Regions from separate parts of the Marinomonas sp. ATLA20 genome, predicted to be linked through region 3. Evidence: predicted binding sites of a transcription regulator. Region 3 holds the regulator's gene; each other region holds the start of a gene.

Region 1 (3,185 bases), on a different contig from region 3:
ATTCTGGCGGAAGCACCATACCACCGGTCACGTTAAAGCGACTTTTTTGCGGTAAATCAAACTCTATTGGAAACCCTGCCATGGCAAGGAAAATAAAGGTAATACCGACAATAACACCCAATGAAGACCAGTAGGCAGGAAACCACAGTCCTGTTTTTGTCTGGCGTTTTTTGGCCCAAATGATAAGAGCGATAGAAGCGACAATCGATAGAATGAAACCGAAGATTACAAGTCCAAAGCCATCTTGAGTGATTGGGTTTGGTGAGTAGATACCGCGTTTATTAAGTAAAAAATCGGCAAACTCATAACTCTCACGTGGTGCAGGTAACGCGGCAAGTACCGCAAAATACCAAAAGAACATCTGCAGCAACAATGGAATGTTTCGCAGAGTCTCAATATAGACAGTAGCTAGGCGAGCTACTAACCAGTTTTTCGATAAACGGGCTAGACCCATTATCACACCAATAATGGTGGCTAAGACAATCCCCAGTAGGGAGATAACAAAGGTATTTATTAAGGCAACAACGAACGCTCGTCCGTAGGTATTAGCCTCTGTGTATTCAATAAGGTGAATAAGAATCGGGAAGCCAGCAGGTTCATTAAAAAATGAGAAACCAGTGGAAATCCCTCGGTTATCGAGGTTGGCCTGAAGGTTACTAAATAAGTAATAACCTGCAAAAACCACCATCGCTAGCAGCAAAATTTGAAATATAAGCGCACGATTTCCCGCGTCGTTCAAAAAGCTGTTATTGCTCGGAGTTGTATTTTCGCTCATCTTGGTTCAGGCAATGAAATGCTCGTCAGATGTGTAAGAAAGGGGGAAGAAACCCAGCGACGATCTAGTCGCTGGGTAAATACCCAAGCAGAGAATTATTTGCTTTAGGTATTAACGAACTGGTGGCGCATACATGATGCCGCCAGCTTCAGTCCAAAGTGCATTAAGACCACGTGGAAGATCTACAGGAGTAGAAGGTCCAACGTTACGCTCAAACACTTCACCGTAGTTACCTACGTTAGCGATGATGTTATACGCCCAGTCAGCAGGAAGATTTAGTTGAGCACCCATATCACCATCAACACCTAGTAAGCGTTTGATACCTGGATCATTGGACTCTTTTTTGATCTTAGCGACGTTTTTGGACGAAATACCCATTTCTTCAGCGTTAACCTGAACAAACATTGCCCAAGTAACGATGTCTTTCCACTGGTTGTCGCCGTGACGAACAACTGGGCCTAATGGCTCTTTAGAAATGGTTTCTGGAAGAATTAGGTGAGCCGATGGATCTGCTAGCTTGGTACGGTGAGCCGCAAGACCTGATTTGTCAGTTGTGTAAACGTCACAACGACCAGAGTCATATGCTGACAACGCTTCATCTGCTTTTTGTACCACAACTGGTACATAAGACATTTTGTGTTTACGGAAGAAATCCGCCATGTTCAATTCTGTTGTTGTACCTTGCTCTGTACAAACCGTTGCACCATCAAGGTCCATTGCAGATTTAACGCCTAGGTCTTTACGAACCATAAAACCTTGGCCGTCGTAGAAGTTAACCGCTGTGAAATCTAGACCCAAAGACGCGTCACGTGTGTAAGTCCAAGTTGTGTTACGAGCAAGAATATCGATTTCACCAGATTGTAGAGCGGTGAAACGTTCTTTAGCAGAAAGGGGAGTGAATTTAACTTTTTGAGGGTCACCAAAAATTGCAGAGGAAACCGCACGACAAGCATCTACATCGATACCGCTCCAATTACCTTTGTCATCAGCATTAGAGAACCCTGGAACACCTGTACTGACGCCACATTGAATAAAGCCTTTTGCTTTGACGTCATCAAGTGTTGCCGCAGCAGCACCGGTACTTATGGTTGCTGCGATTGCAGCAGTCGAAAGTAATTTACCAACATTCGATTTCATTATATTGAGCCTCCCAGGCGTTTTTTATATATGTTGTAACTTGCTTGATTCTACATTGCAGATTTTCAAACCTGTGTTTTAAACACAGCAAAGTTAGTGCCAACATTTAATTATTCTTGTTGTAAGGTATATGCAGACGATTCCTCTAAAAGATCATCCCATACCCCTATAGAATTACTCTTTTGAGGAGTAGTCAAGGATAAAATGTCAGGAAAGCTGTGTTGTATGCTTAGTTTTTACACTTTTTGAGCATGTAAAGCGCTATTAATTAATCAGCTTAGCTGAATATATCTTTTTATTAAAGCGAGAGAAAACAAGGCTTTCTGAGGAAATAGCATGTATTTTGATGCACAGATATGGGGCATAATTTGAAACAGATGGCTCTATTTTGTGCTAAATGAATTTTTTGCATCATTTTGGTGCTTTATGAAATTTGTTGTGCTTAATTTGAATACCCACACGCAATTTATTGAATAAAGCGCTTTCCATAATTTGCGATCTGCATGGTAGACTTAACCATTAATTGAAGTCATGTAAGGAGATCCACATCAGATGGATAACTCAGCAAAACCGCTTGATCGCTTAGACAAAAAAATTCTTCGTGAACTGCAAATTAATGGCCGTTTATCGAATGTAGAGTTAGCTAGCCGTGTCGGGTTAAGTGCTACTCCTTGTTTGGAGCGCGTACGTCGTTTGGAACGTAACGGTTACATTACGGGCTATTGCGCTTTGGTTAACCCAAAGAAAGTGGATGCAGGATTGCTGGTTTTTGTCGAGATTCGCCTTAAAACCACCTCACCTGAAGGTTTTAATGAGTTTAAAGCGGCAGTGACTGAAATTCCTGAGATTTTGGAATGTCACCTGATTGCCGGTGACTTCGAATACCTTTTGAAAGCACGAGTATCCAACATGGACTCTTATCGTCTTTTGCTTGGTGAAACCTTACTAACACTGCCTCATGTTCGAGAATCTCGCACTTATGTCGCAATGGAAGAGGTGAAAAACACCACAGTGGTCAACATTCCTTAGAAAATAATCTAGTAAAGTGGCCTGCCTACGCAGGCTTAATACGGATCATTTTGTCAATTCAGCGAGTATTTTTCCCAGCATTACAGGTCCCATCCCTTTTACATTAAGTACGGATTTTTCTGAGTGAAAAGGGCGCTCTGCAACGAGTTTTTCAAGTATTTTCTTCGGCACGCCTTTCACTTTTAGAAGCTTGTCCACTTTTGATTTATTGATGACGAGATAGCCATCGGCGTAACCAGTGACG
Region 2 (3,185 bases), on a different contig from region 3:
GTAAAATTCGCGCAATTGTACCCTTATATTGATCAATATCCCATTAAAGTGACAAAAAAAGTCCACAAAGAATACTTCAACAGGGTAAAAAGCGCATTCGAATAAAAACGATAACACTCATATACTACAAAAATGCTACCGTTTTTTAGTACTTATTACGGTAGGTAAACACCTACATTTTCATGCCCTTTACCCAATAGGTAAGAAGCATGCATTCGGCTCATGACCCCTTTGCCGCAATACAGCAAATGAGGCACATCTTTTTCTAATTCCGACCAATTAGATTCCAAGGCAAAAAATGGAATCACTTTGACAGGACGACCACTTACTCTTAATGGTCGATTGCTTGCTTCATCTGGGTGACGGATGTCGATAATGACTTCATCACCTACAGGCATACGCACAATCGGCACTTCGCCCTGATATTGCTTCGCTACATCGTCCATCACATTCTGAATAGACATAACTTGGGCATTTTCAATTGCGGCTTCTAATACCGCAAAATCAAAATTAGATTCTTGCTTCTCTACTCGGTGCATTTTAGCTCGCGTCGTTGGCTTAACCGAGATCACACCACAGAACTCAGGCATACTGGCTGCAAAAGGCGCGGTACCAATTTCGATGGCTTTATCAATGATGACCTGTTTATTGGTAGTAATTAAAGGACGAAGCACTAACTCTTCGGTCACCTGATCAATGACTTTCAAGTTCATCAGGGTTTGGCTGGATACCTGAGCAACACTTTCGCCAGTCACTAGGGCTTTCGCTCCAACTTCAGACATTACCTGAGACGCTGCTCGCAACATCATACGTTTCAGAATCACGCCCATTTCTGCGTTATCGACTTTTGTTAGTATCTCGCCGACAACCGCTTCGAAAGGCACGGTAATGAATTTCACATTGAGCGCCGAGCCGTATTTTTCCCACAGGAAGTTGGATACTTGCTTCACGCCAATTTCATGGGCGTCACCACCAAGGTTAAAAAAGCAAAAGTGCGTTTTCAATCCTCGACTCATGGTCAAAAAGGAGCTCACTGTAGAATCGTATCCGCCAGACATCAGGGACAACACAGAATCTTGCGACCCTAGAGGATAACCACCTAGCCCCTCTACACGTTGTTCAATCATCCATACTCGATTATCACGAATATCGATAGGCACCAATACTTCAGGATTTTTCAAACGAACAGCCAACGCGCCACAACGAGCTTTTAAACAGCCGCCGATATGTCGCTCAGCATCCACCGACGTAAAGTCGTGATGACCAACACGTTTAACACGGACAGCAAACACAGCATCTTTAATGACATCACCATACGAAACGATGGCCTGTTCAACAATGTCATCCAAATCAACTAATGGGAATTCACGAACATACTGAAAATGAGCAATACCGGAGATATTAGAAAGTGCCTGTATAAAGTCTTCTCGTAATTCATCCCTATCAGAAAACACTTCAATAAAATCCCAGTTGCCAGAAACAACGACATCGGCATCGTACTTTTTAAGAACCAACTTAACATTGTGTCGAAGCTGTTTAATAAACGCCTTTCTAACTGGACGACTTTTAATGGTGATTTCTGCAAAAAACTTAACAATAAATTTCATAGGGGTTGTGATTTATACCGGATATTGGGAAGGCGCATAGTATAAAGAAAAGACAGTCGATACGAAAACGCTAAATTCGCACCAACAATGAACAAAATATCGAATTTAGGCACCGTTATGGTGCAATCTGACTTTTTGCACGCTTCTTTTTGGCCACCATTAAGCTCGATATTAATCTTAAAAACTCTATCTCATTGTAATATAAGCATTTATTACCTCGCACAGATTTCTGGCACAAGTTATGCTTACTATCTGCTTGATAAATAACTCGACAAATGGCGCTTTGTATTAAATATTAAAGCCCCTTTTACAACGAAAAATAATTTCGCTTTAACTACGACTGGAGAACAACTATGTCAAACAAGACCCTTGCCTTGATTGCTGAGCATGATGCGAAGTGGGTTGACCTTCGCTTTACCGATTTTAAAGGTAAAGAACAACACGTAACGATTCCAGCTATTACGGTAGACGAAGAGTTTTTCGAAAACGGCCAAATGTTTGATGGTTCATCCATCGCTGGTTGGAAAGGCATTAACGAATCAGACATGATCATGATGCCTCAGGACGATACAGCTATCATCGATCCTTTCACTGAAGAATCAACTGTTATTGTTCGTTGTAACATCATCGAACCTTCTACTATGCAAGGCTATGACCGTGACCCACGCTCTGTTGCCCTTCGTGCAGAAGAGTTCCTTAAGTCGACTGGTCTTGGCGACACAGCTTTCTTTGGTCCAGAGCCTGAATTTTTCATCTTTGATGATGTTAAATGGAAAACAGACATGTCAGGTTGTTCTGTAGAGATCAACTCTGAAGAAGCAGCTTGGTCTTCAAATAAGAAATTTGAAGGCGGCAACATGGGTCACCGTCCTTTCGTAAAAGGCGGCTACTTCCCTGTACCACCAGTTGATTCTCACCACGATTTACGTGGCGCTATGTGTGGCGCTATGGAAACAATGGGCTTGGTTATTGAAGTTCATCACCACGAAGTAGCAACCGCTGGTCAAAACGAAATCGGTGTTAAATTCAACACTCTAGTTAAGAAAGCGGATGAAGTTCAAATTCTTAAGTACTGTGTACACAACGTTGCTCACGCTTACGGCAAAACTGCGACTTTCATGCCTAAACCAATCGTTGGTGACAACGGTTCTGGTATGCACGTTCACCAGTCTTTCTGGAAAAACGGTGAAAACCAATTCGCTGGTGATCAATACGCTGGTCTATCTGAAATGGCGCTTTACTACATCGGTGGTATCATCAAGCACGCTAAAGCATTGAACGCGTTCACTAATGCTTCAACGAACTCTTATAAGCGTCTTGTTCCTCACTTCGAAGCTCCTGTAATGCTTGCATACTCTGCACGTAACCGTTCTGCTTCTATTCGTATCCCATACGTTGCAAGCCCTAAAGGCAAACGTATTGAAGCTCGTTTCCCTGATCCAACCGCTAACCCATACCTAGCATTTGCAGCTATGTTGATGGCTGGTATCGATGGTATCAAAAACAAGATTCACCCTGGCGATGCTGCAGACAAAGATTTGTACGACCTTCCAGCTGAAGAAGCTCATGCGATTCCAC
Region 3 (3,185 bases):
CTTACGTTCTTTGGGAGGGGAGGACTCTAATAGGCGAGCAACGTCCTGAGCTGGCAAAGCGCCGTTAAGTAAATAACGGATTTGCATGGTGGCACCAGATTCGAGCGATTCGGTGACCGTTTGCAGGTGGTTAAGCGTGTTTTGCTCTGACATTGATTCCTTACTCGTCTTCACCAAAACGATTGTTAATTAATTCTATCACCGCTTTAATTGCGTCGTTTTCATCTTCACCGTTGGTTTTGACACGAATTTCAGTGCCTTTGCCAGCGGCCAGCATCATCATGGCCATAATGCTTTTTCCATCAACATTGCGGCCTTCTTTTTCTATGGTGATGTCGCAAGAGAAACGAGAGGTTGTTTCAACCAGCTTGCCCGCTGCGCGAGCATGCAAGCCCAGTTTGTTTATGATTGTGACGGACTCTTCCTGCATGCTTATTACCTATATTAATGAGTCAAATATATTGAATAGTTCTTCACTGCTTTGTGCCGCACGTAATTTATCCAGTGATTCTGGAGATTGTGCTAACTCAGCGATTTGAGCCAATGTAGAAAGGTGTTGATCGCATTCTTGAGGTGGCACAATCAGCGCAAATATTAGGTCGACCGCTCGTTTATCGATAGAGTCAAAATCAATTGGAGTTTGCAGTGACATGACAACGATAGCTGTGTGGTTTGCCGACTCTAGACGACAATGCGGAATGGCAATGCCATTACCAATGCCTGTACTGCCTAGTTTTTCTCGGCCAAGTAGTGCGTCATAGATTTCTTCGTTGTTGCAATGAAGGCGGTTGGAAGCGACTTCAGCAAGGCTCTCAAGGACGCGTTTCTTACTAACAATGTCTTGTTTTGCGAGAACAAGTTCTGCTTTTAATAATGATTTCAAGGACATGATAAAATGGTATCCGTTTAGATCAGTCGTTTTCGTTCATTGGAAGGAGGGATGTTCATCGCCTCTCGATATTTGGCTACAGTACGTCGCGCAACCTGTATGCCTTGGTCTGCTAAAATAGCCGCTAGCTTGTTATCACTTAATGGCTTTTTCGCTGGTTCATCTGACACAAGCTTCTTAATCATAGCTCGTATTGCGGTAGAAGAACATTCTCCTCCAGAGGCGGTATTCACGTGGCTGGAGAAAAAATATTTAAGCTCAAAAATACCTTTTGGTGTGTGCATGTATTTTTGCGTCGTCACCCGTGAAATGGTTGACTCATGCATACCCACTTCTTCTGCAACATCATGAAGCACCATGGGTTTCATGGCTTCTTCACCGAGTTCGAAAAAATCAATTTGTCGACTTACAATGCAGCTGGCCACTTTCAATAATGTTTCGTTGCGGCTCTGCAAGCTCTTCATGAACCATTTTGCTTCTTGAAGAGAGGTTTTGATGTAAGTGGCGTCTTCTGTAGTTGCCGCTGTGCTCGCCATCGCAGAATAGGTTTCATTGATTTTGATTGGCGGTAGGGCGTCGTTGTTTAGCTCAACTTGCCATACACCATGACGCTTTTTCACTGAAACATCAGGAATGACGTAATCTGTATCATCTGCGTCGATCACTGAACCTGGGCGCGGGTTAAGCTGTTGAATCAAGTTGACGACTTCTTTTAGCGCTTCGTCTTTTAGTTTTGTCTTGCGGCTCAGTTGTGCGAAATCTCTATTACCTAATAGTGGCAGGTAATGGTCAATAAGGTTGTACGTGCTTTTGTAAAGTGGATGACTCTGGAAGGCTTCTAGTTGTACTAGAAGGCAGTCGCGTAGGTCGATTGAGCATACGCCAACAGGGTCGAAGCGTTGCAGTCTATGTTGCACAGCAATGACTTCTTCTATTTCTAGGTCTTCTAATTCGATGCCAAGGGACTCACAAATGTCATCGGTAGAAATGCTTAAGTAGCCATCAGGTTGAACGCATTCAATAATGGCATAAGCAATTTCAATGTCACGGTCTGACATGTGAGTTAAGTTCAATTGCCAAATTAGATGGTCTTGGATACTTTCAGCTGGAGCGTTGCGACTTTCGAAGTCTCCGTCACCTTCATAACTATTGTGATCACTGACAGCAGCAGAACTTTGATAGGTGTCATCCCAGTTACTATCGATAGATAGTTCTTCGGGGATGCTTTCAGTCCACTCTGATTCAACGCGTGCTTCTTCGTTGTTATCGACGGTTGTCTCAGGGGCACTTTTGGATTCTATGCTGGCTGGTATTTCGTTATGCAGTTGTTCGTCGTCGTCTAGCTCAAGCAGCGGGTTAGATTCAAGGAATTCGTGTATTTCTTGTTTTAAATCCAACGTAGAAAGCTGCAGCAAGCGAATAGCCTGTTGCAGTTGAGGCGTCATTGTCAGCTGTTGGCCGAGCTTTAATTGTAAAGACTGCTTCATAGAGCAACTCTTTCTTCTAATTGAATGAATTGGAATGAGTTGTGCATACTACTCCCTTTCTACAGCAATGATAAGGGGTTACAGACGGAAGTCGTCACCTAAATAGACCTTTTTGACTTGTTCATTGTTAATGACGGTATTGGCGTCACCGGATGCAATAATGTAACCATTGCCAACAATGTAAGCTTTGTCACAGATGTCTAGAGTCTCTCTGACATTATGGTCGGTAATTAGAACGCCGATTCCACTCTCTTGGAGGTGTTTAATAATGTGCTTTATATCTCCGACCGAAATCGGGTCTACGCCAGCAAAGGGTTCATCAAGTAAGATGAATTTTGGGTTCATCGCAACGGCTCTGGCTATTTCTACTCTGCGTCTTTCTCCGCCTGATAATGCCATGCCTAGGTTGGTGCGAATATGAGTAATGTGAAACTCTTCAAGAAGTTCTTCCAGTCGCTCATTTTGTTGTGCTTTTGTTAGTTCTTTGCGTGTTTCTAAGATGGCTAGAATGTTGTCTTCAACGGTCATCTTACGAAAAATTGATGCTTCTTGTGGAAGGTAGCCGATGCCTTTTTGCGCACGTGTATGCATAGCATCGCCAGTCACATCGACACCGTCAATAAAAACGCCACCCGCATCATTTGTCACCATGCCTACGATCATATAAAAACATGTTGTTTTGCCTGCGCCATTTGGGCCTAGTAACCCAACAGCTTCGCCAGATTCAACCGAGATAGATACATCCTTTACGACTTGGCGTTTTTTGTAGCTTTTTGCAAGGTGTTTTGCTTCTAATAGTGCCATCTATT
Region 4 (3,185 bases), on a different contig from region 3:
TCAGATAATCGTTTGGGTGCTTACCGTCGTACATGACACCGTCAATGAAATCGCTTTGAGGTGGTTTAAAGCCGTCTTCTTTATCAAAATCAGGAAACTCGTCTGCCGACATGACACCATCCTCTATTAGGGATTGTGCCGCTTGCGCATAAATATCAGGACGGTAGACATCTTTAGCGATCTTCATGAACCATTCGTCAGACTGAGGTTCGGAAATTTGTCCCCAACGACGCATTTGTGTGAGATACCAAATAGCATCACTGTAATAAGGATAAGTGGCGTGATGACGGAAGAAGACGTTGAAATCGGGTATTTCACGCTTGTCGCCTTTTTCATACTCAAACGTGCCAGTCATGCTGTTAGCAATAACATCATAGTCGGCACCAACATATTGACTACGCGAGAGTATTTTTACGGCTTCAGGACGATTAGCGTTGTTGTTTTCATCTAACCATTTCGCTGCGCGAATCATGGCTTTTACGACACGAATATGAGTATTGGGATATTCTTCCGCCCAGCTACTGCTCACACCGAATACTTTCTCAGGGTTATTCTTCCAGATTTCATAATCGGTAATGACTGGCACACCGATTCCTTTAAACACGGCTTGTTGATTCCAAGGCTCACCAACGCAATAGCCGGAAATCGTTCCCGCTTCCATGGTGGCTGGCATTTGTGGCGGCGGTGTCACAGACAACAAAGCATCGGCGTTAATTTGACCACTGGTGTCGCCTCGAGTTGGCGCGTAATAACCTGGATGAATGCCACCAGCAGCCAGCCAATAACGCAGCTCGTAGTTATGAGTAGAAACCGGAAACACCATGCCCATTTTGAACGGCTTACCTTGCGCTTTGTAACCATCGATCACAGGTTTTAATGCACTGGCACTGATGGGATGAACCGGTTTTCCATCAGCACCATTTGGAATATTTTTCTTCATTTCATCCCAAACATCGTTAGAAACCGTAATGCCATTACCATTCAAATCCATACTAAAAGCCGTCACTATATGGGCTTTCGTGCCGTACCCAATGGTTGCACCAAGTGGCTGCCCTGCTAACATATGAGCACCATCTAGCTGGCCATCAATCACTCGATCTAACAAAACTTTCCAATTCGCTTGCGCTTCCAAAGTGACGTACAAACCTTCGTCTTCGAAATAGCCCTTCTCATAAGCAATCGCTAATGGCGCCATATCTGTTAACTTTATAAAACCAAATTTAAGCTCTTCTTTTTCGGCATAACCTACTTCAGCATGAGCAACGCCAGATAAAAGCGCAGACCCCATCAGTACAGAAGCCCCCATTTTAGGAAGGGGGATTAAGGCTTTCAAAAATCTTAGGTTCATTGTCATACTCCGCATCTAAATACATTTCAAAAAGTAGAAAAACAAAAAAGGCGCATGCAAATCACAATTAACATGTGTTTGCAGGCGCCTTTGCCATTCAAAGAAAATCCGACTTTGGATATTCAGTAATGTGGGTGACAATTAACGATCGTTGCCAATTTCACCATTTTTTAAAAATACTTTATCTCTATGTGATTTATAAAGCACGCAATGTGCCAAGTAAAACAAACGACTGATTTATATGACATTTTATATTTAATAGCCCAGATTTTTTAATATCACCATATTTAAAAATCTTTATTTTTGCCCAATTATCTTGCACAGCGCACTAAAACATCACACCATCAGATACGCTTTACGCAAATGTTTCAAACCCCTTTAAGATCCCCTCTGGATGTAAACGCACCTTCCCATGTGACACCAAAGAAAGCCAAGCAGCTTCGTCTGCCTCTGGCAACTGCCACTCAATGGTGTTTTTTTCTTCGGCCAAGCCAAGCGCCTTATAATAAAGATCTTTACGATAAATCTGCTCAGCTAACTGATTAAGCTTGGATACATCACCTAACTGTTGCCAACGATGCATCTGAGCCATGATCCATAGCGCATAACTCGGTAACGGCTTATTAATGTCACTACCAGAAAAACGCTGAAACGCTTCCATCGGCCAATCAAACTGCCCTTTTGGCTTAATAGAGCCAAATCCATACACTAGCTGCTGAATCGTGCAATTTAAATAGTCAGGATGACTCAAGATGCTAAGCAGCTCTGCTTGATTTTCTGCCTCATCTACCCATAGACATGCTTTTTCTAAAGCTCGAATAATAGCAAGGTGTTGCGCATGATTTTGCTCGGCCCAAATAGTGTTCACACCAAACACCTTCTCTGGCGTACTTCCCCAAATTTCATACCCGGTAACCAGCATATGGCCAACACCCTGCTCAACCGCTAGACTGTTCCATGGCTCACCGACGCAATAGCCATCTATGTCGCCACGTCTTAAGTTATCAACCATTTTTACCGGTGGAATAACCGCTATCTGAACATCTTTATCTGGATTAATACCTGCTCGACTAAGCCAGTCCCGTAACTGATAATTATGGGAGGAATAGGGATAGACCATCGCAAAACGCAGCGGAGCGACATTATCACCTCGGCTATCTATTAGCCTTTTTAAGGCGATACCCGTTCGGATGTCCGAAGAAGAGCTCGAAAAATGTTGAAGCTGGTCGTACAGAGAGTTACCAATAGTAATACCGTTACCATTATGGCTTACAGTAAAACTGGTTTGCATAGCCGTTTTGATGCTACCTATCCCTAAGCTCGCAGCGATCGGCATAGATGACAACATGTGCGCACCATCTAACAAATTAAACGCCACTTTGTCGCGAATACTCGCCCAAGACGCTTCCTTCGAAAGCACAACATTGACACCTTCACTGACAAAAAAACCCTTCTCTTGAGCAATAACAAAAGGCGCACAATCGATGAGTGGGATAAATCCGATACGAATGGGATCCGCATTTTGAATAAGAGTATTTGGTTGCGTTATGTTCATTTCGTTTCTCCCATCAATTCCATGACGGATATGATATTTCGAGCAACATCGGTCATGCGTTGACTACGATCCATTGCCAGTTTTCGCAGAGCTTGATAGGCCGCTGGCTCATCACATTTTTGATGTTTCATGATTAAACCTTTTGCTTTATCTATCAACTTACGATCCTCAAGCTGACTTTTTACCGACTCCAGTTCAGAGCGAAGTGCCTGAAACTCTCTAAATCGTGCAATAGCAACCTGCAACAATGCCTTAACGCTGCCACTATTCACACCATCAACC

What was found. The regulator sigma-54, encoded in region 3, starts transcription at its own class of promoters, with help from an activator protein. The targets are predictions, from matches to a motif close to TGGCACNNNNNTTGCTNT.
Region 1: AC2A4J_RS00425 (amino acid ABC transporter substrate-binding protein) is a predicted target of sigma-54. The motif match lies at 1,997-2,014, and genes of this name have one in related genera.
Region 2: glnA (glutamate--ammonia ligase) is a predicted target of sigma-54. The motif match lies at 1,838-1,855, and genes of this name have one in related genera.
Region 4: AC2A4J_RS11995 (CmpA/NrtA family ABC transporter substrate-binding protein) is a predicted target of sigma-54. The motif match lies at 1,549-1,566, and genes of this name have one in related genera.

The regions. Positions count from the first base shown of each region.
Region 1 covers NZ_JBXUKU010000001.1:100,446-103,630, reverse strand. Annotated here, with positions in the region: gene AC2A4J_RS00430 (amino acid ABC transporter permease) at 1-775, opposite strand, end outside; gene AC2A4J_RS00425 (amino acid ABC transporter substrate-binding protein) at 887-1,912, opposite strand; gene lrp (leucine-responsive transcriptional regulator Lrp) at 2,465-2,941, shown strand; gene AC2A4J_RS00415 (ComEA family DNA-binding protein) at 2,987-3,185, opposite strand, start outside.
Region 2 covers NZ_JBXUKU010000001.1:775,096-778,280, reverse strand. Annotated here, with positions in the region: gene thiI (tRNA uracil 4-sulfurtransferase ThiI) at 156-1,607, opposite strand; gene glnA (glutamate--ammonia ligase) at 1,961-3,185, shown strand, end outside.
Region 3 covers NZ_JBXUKU010000009.1:71,070-74,254, forward strand. Annotated here, with positions in the region: gene mgtE (magnesium transporter) at 1-153, opposite strand, end outside; gene AC2A4J_RS15080 (HPr family phosphocarrier protein) at 161-430, opposite strand; gene ptsN (PTS IIA-like nitrogen regulatory protein PtsN) at 440-889, opposite strand; gene AC2A4J_RS15090 (RNA polymerase factor sigma-54) at 907-2,376, opposite strand; gene lptB (LPS export ABC transporter ATP-binding protein) at 2,455-3,180, opposite strand; gene lptA (lipopolysaccharide transport periplasmic protein LptA) at 3,181-3,185, opposite strand, start outside.
Region 4 covers NZ_JBXUKU010000006.1:136,940-140,124, forward strand. Annotated here, with positions in the region: gene AC2A4J_RS11995 (CmpA/NrtA family ABC transporter substrate-binding protein) at 1-1,288, opposite strand, end outside; gene AC2A4J_RS12000 (CmpA/NrtA family ABC transporter substrate-binding protein) at 1,704-2,903, opposite strand; gene AC2A4J_RS12005 (ANTAR domain-containing response regulator) at 2,900-3,185, opposite strand, start outside.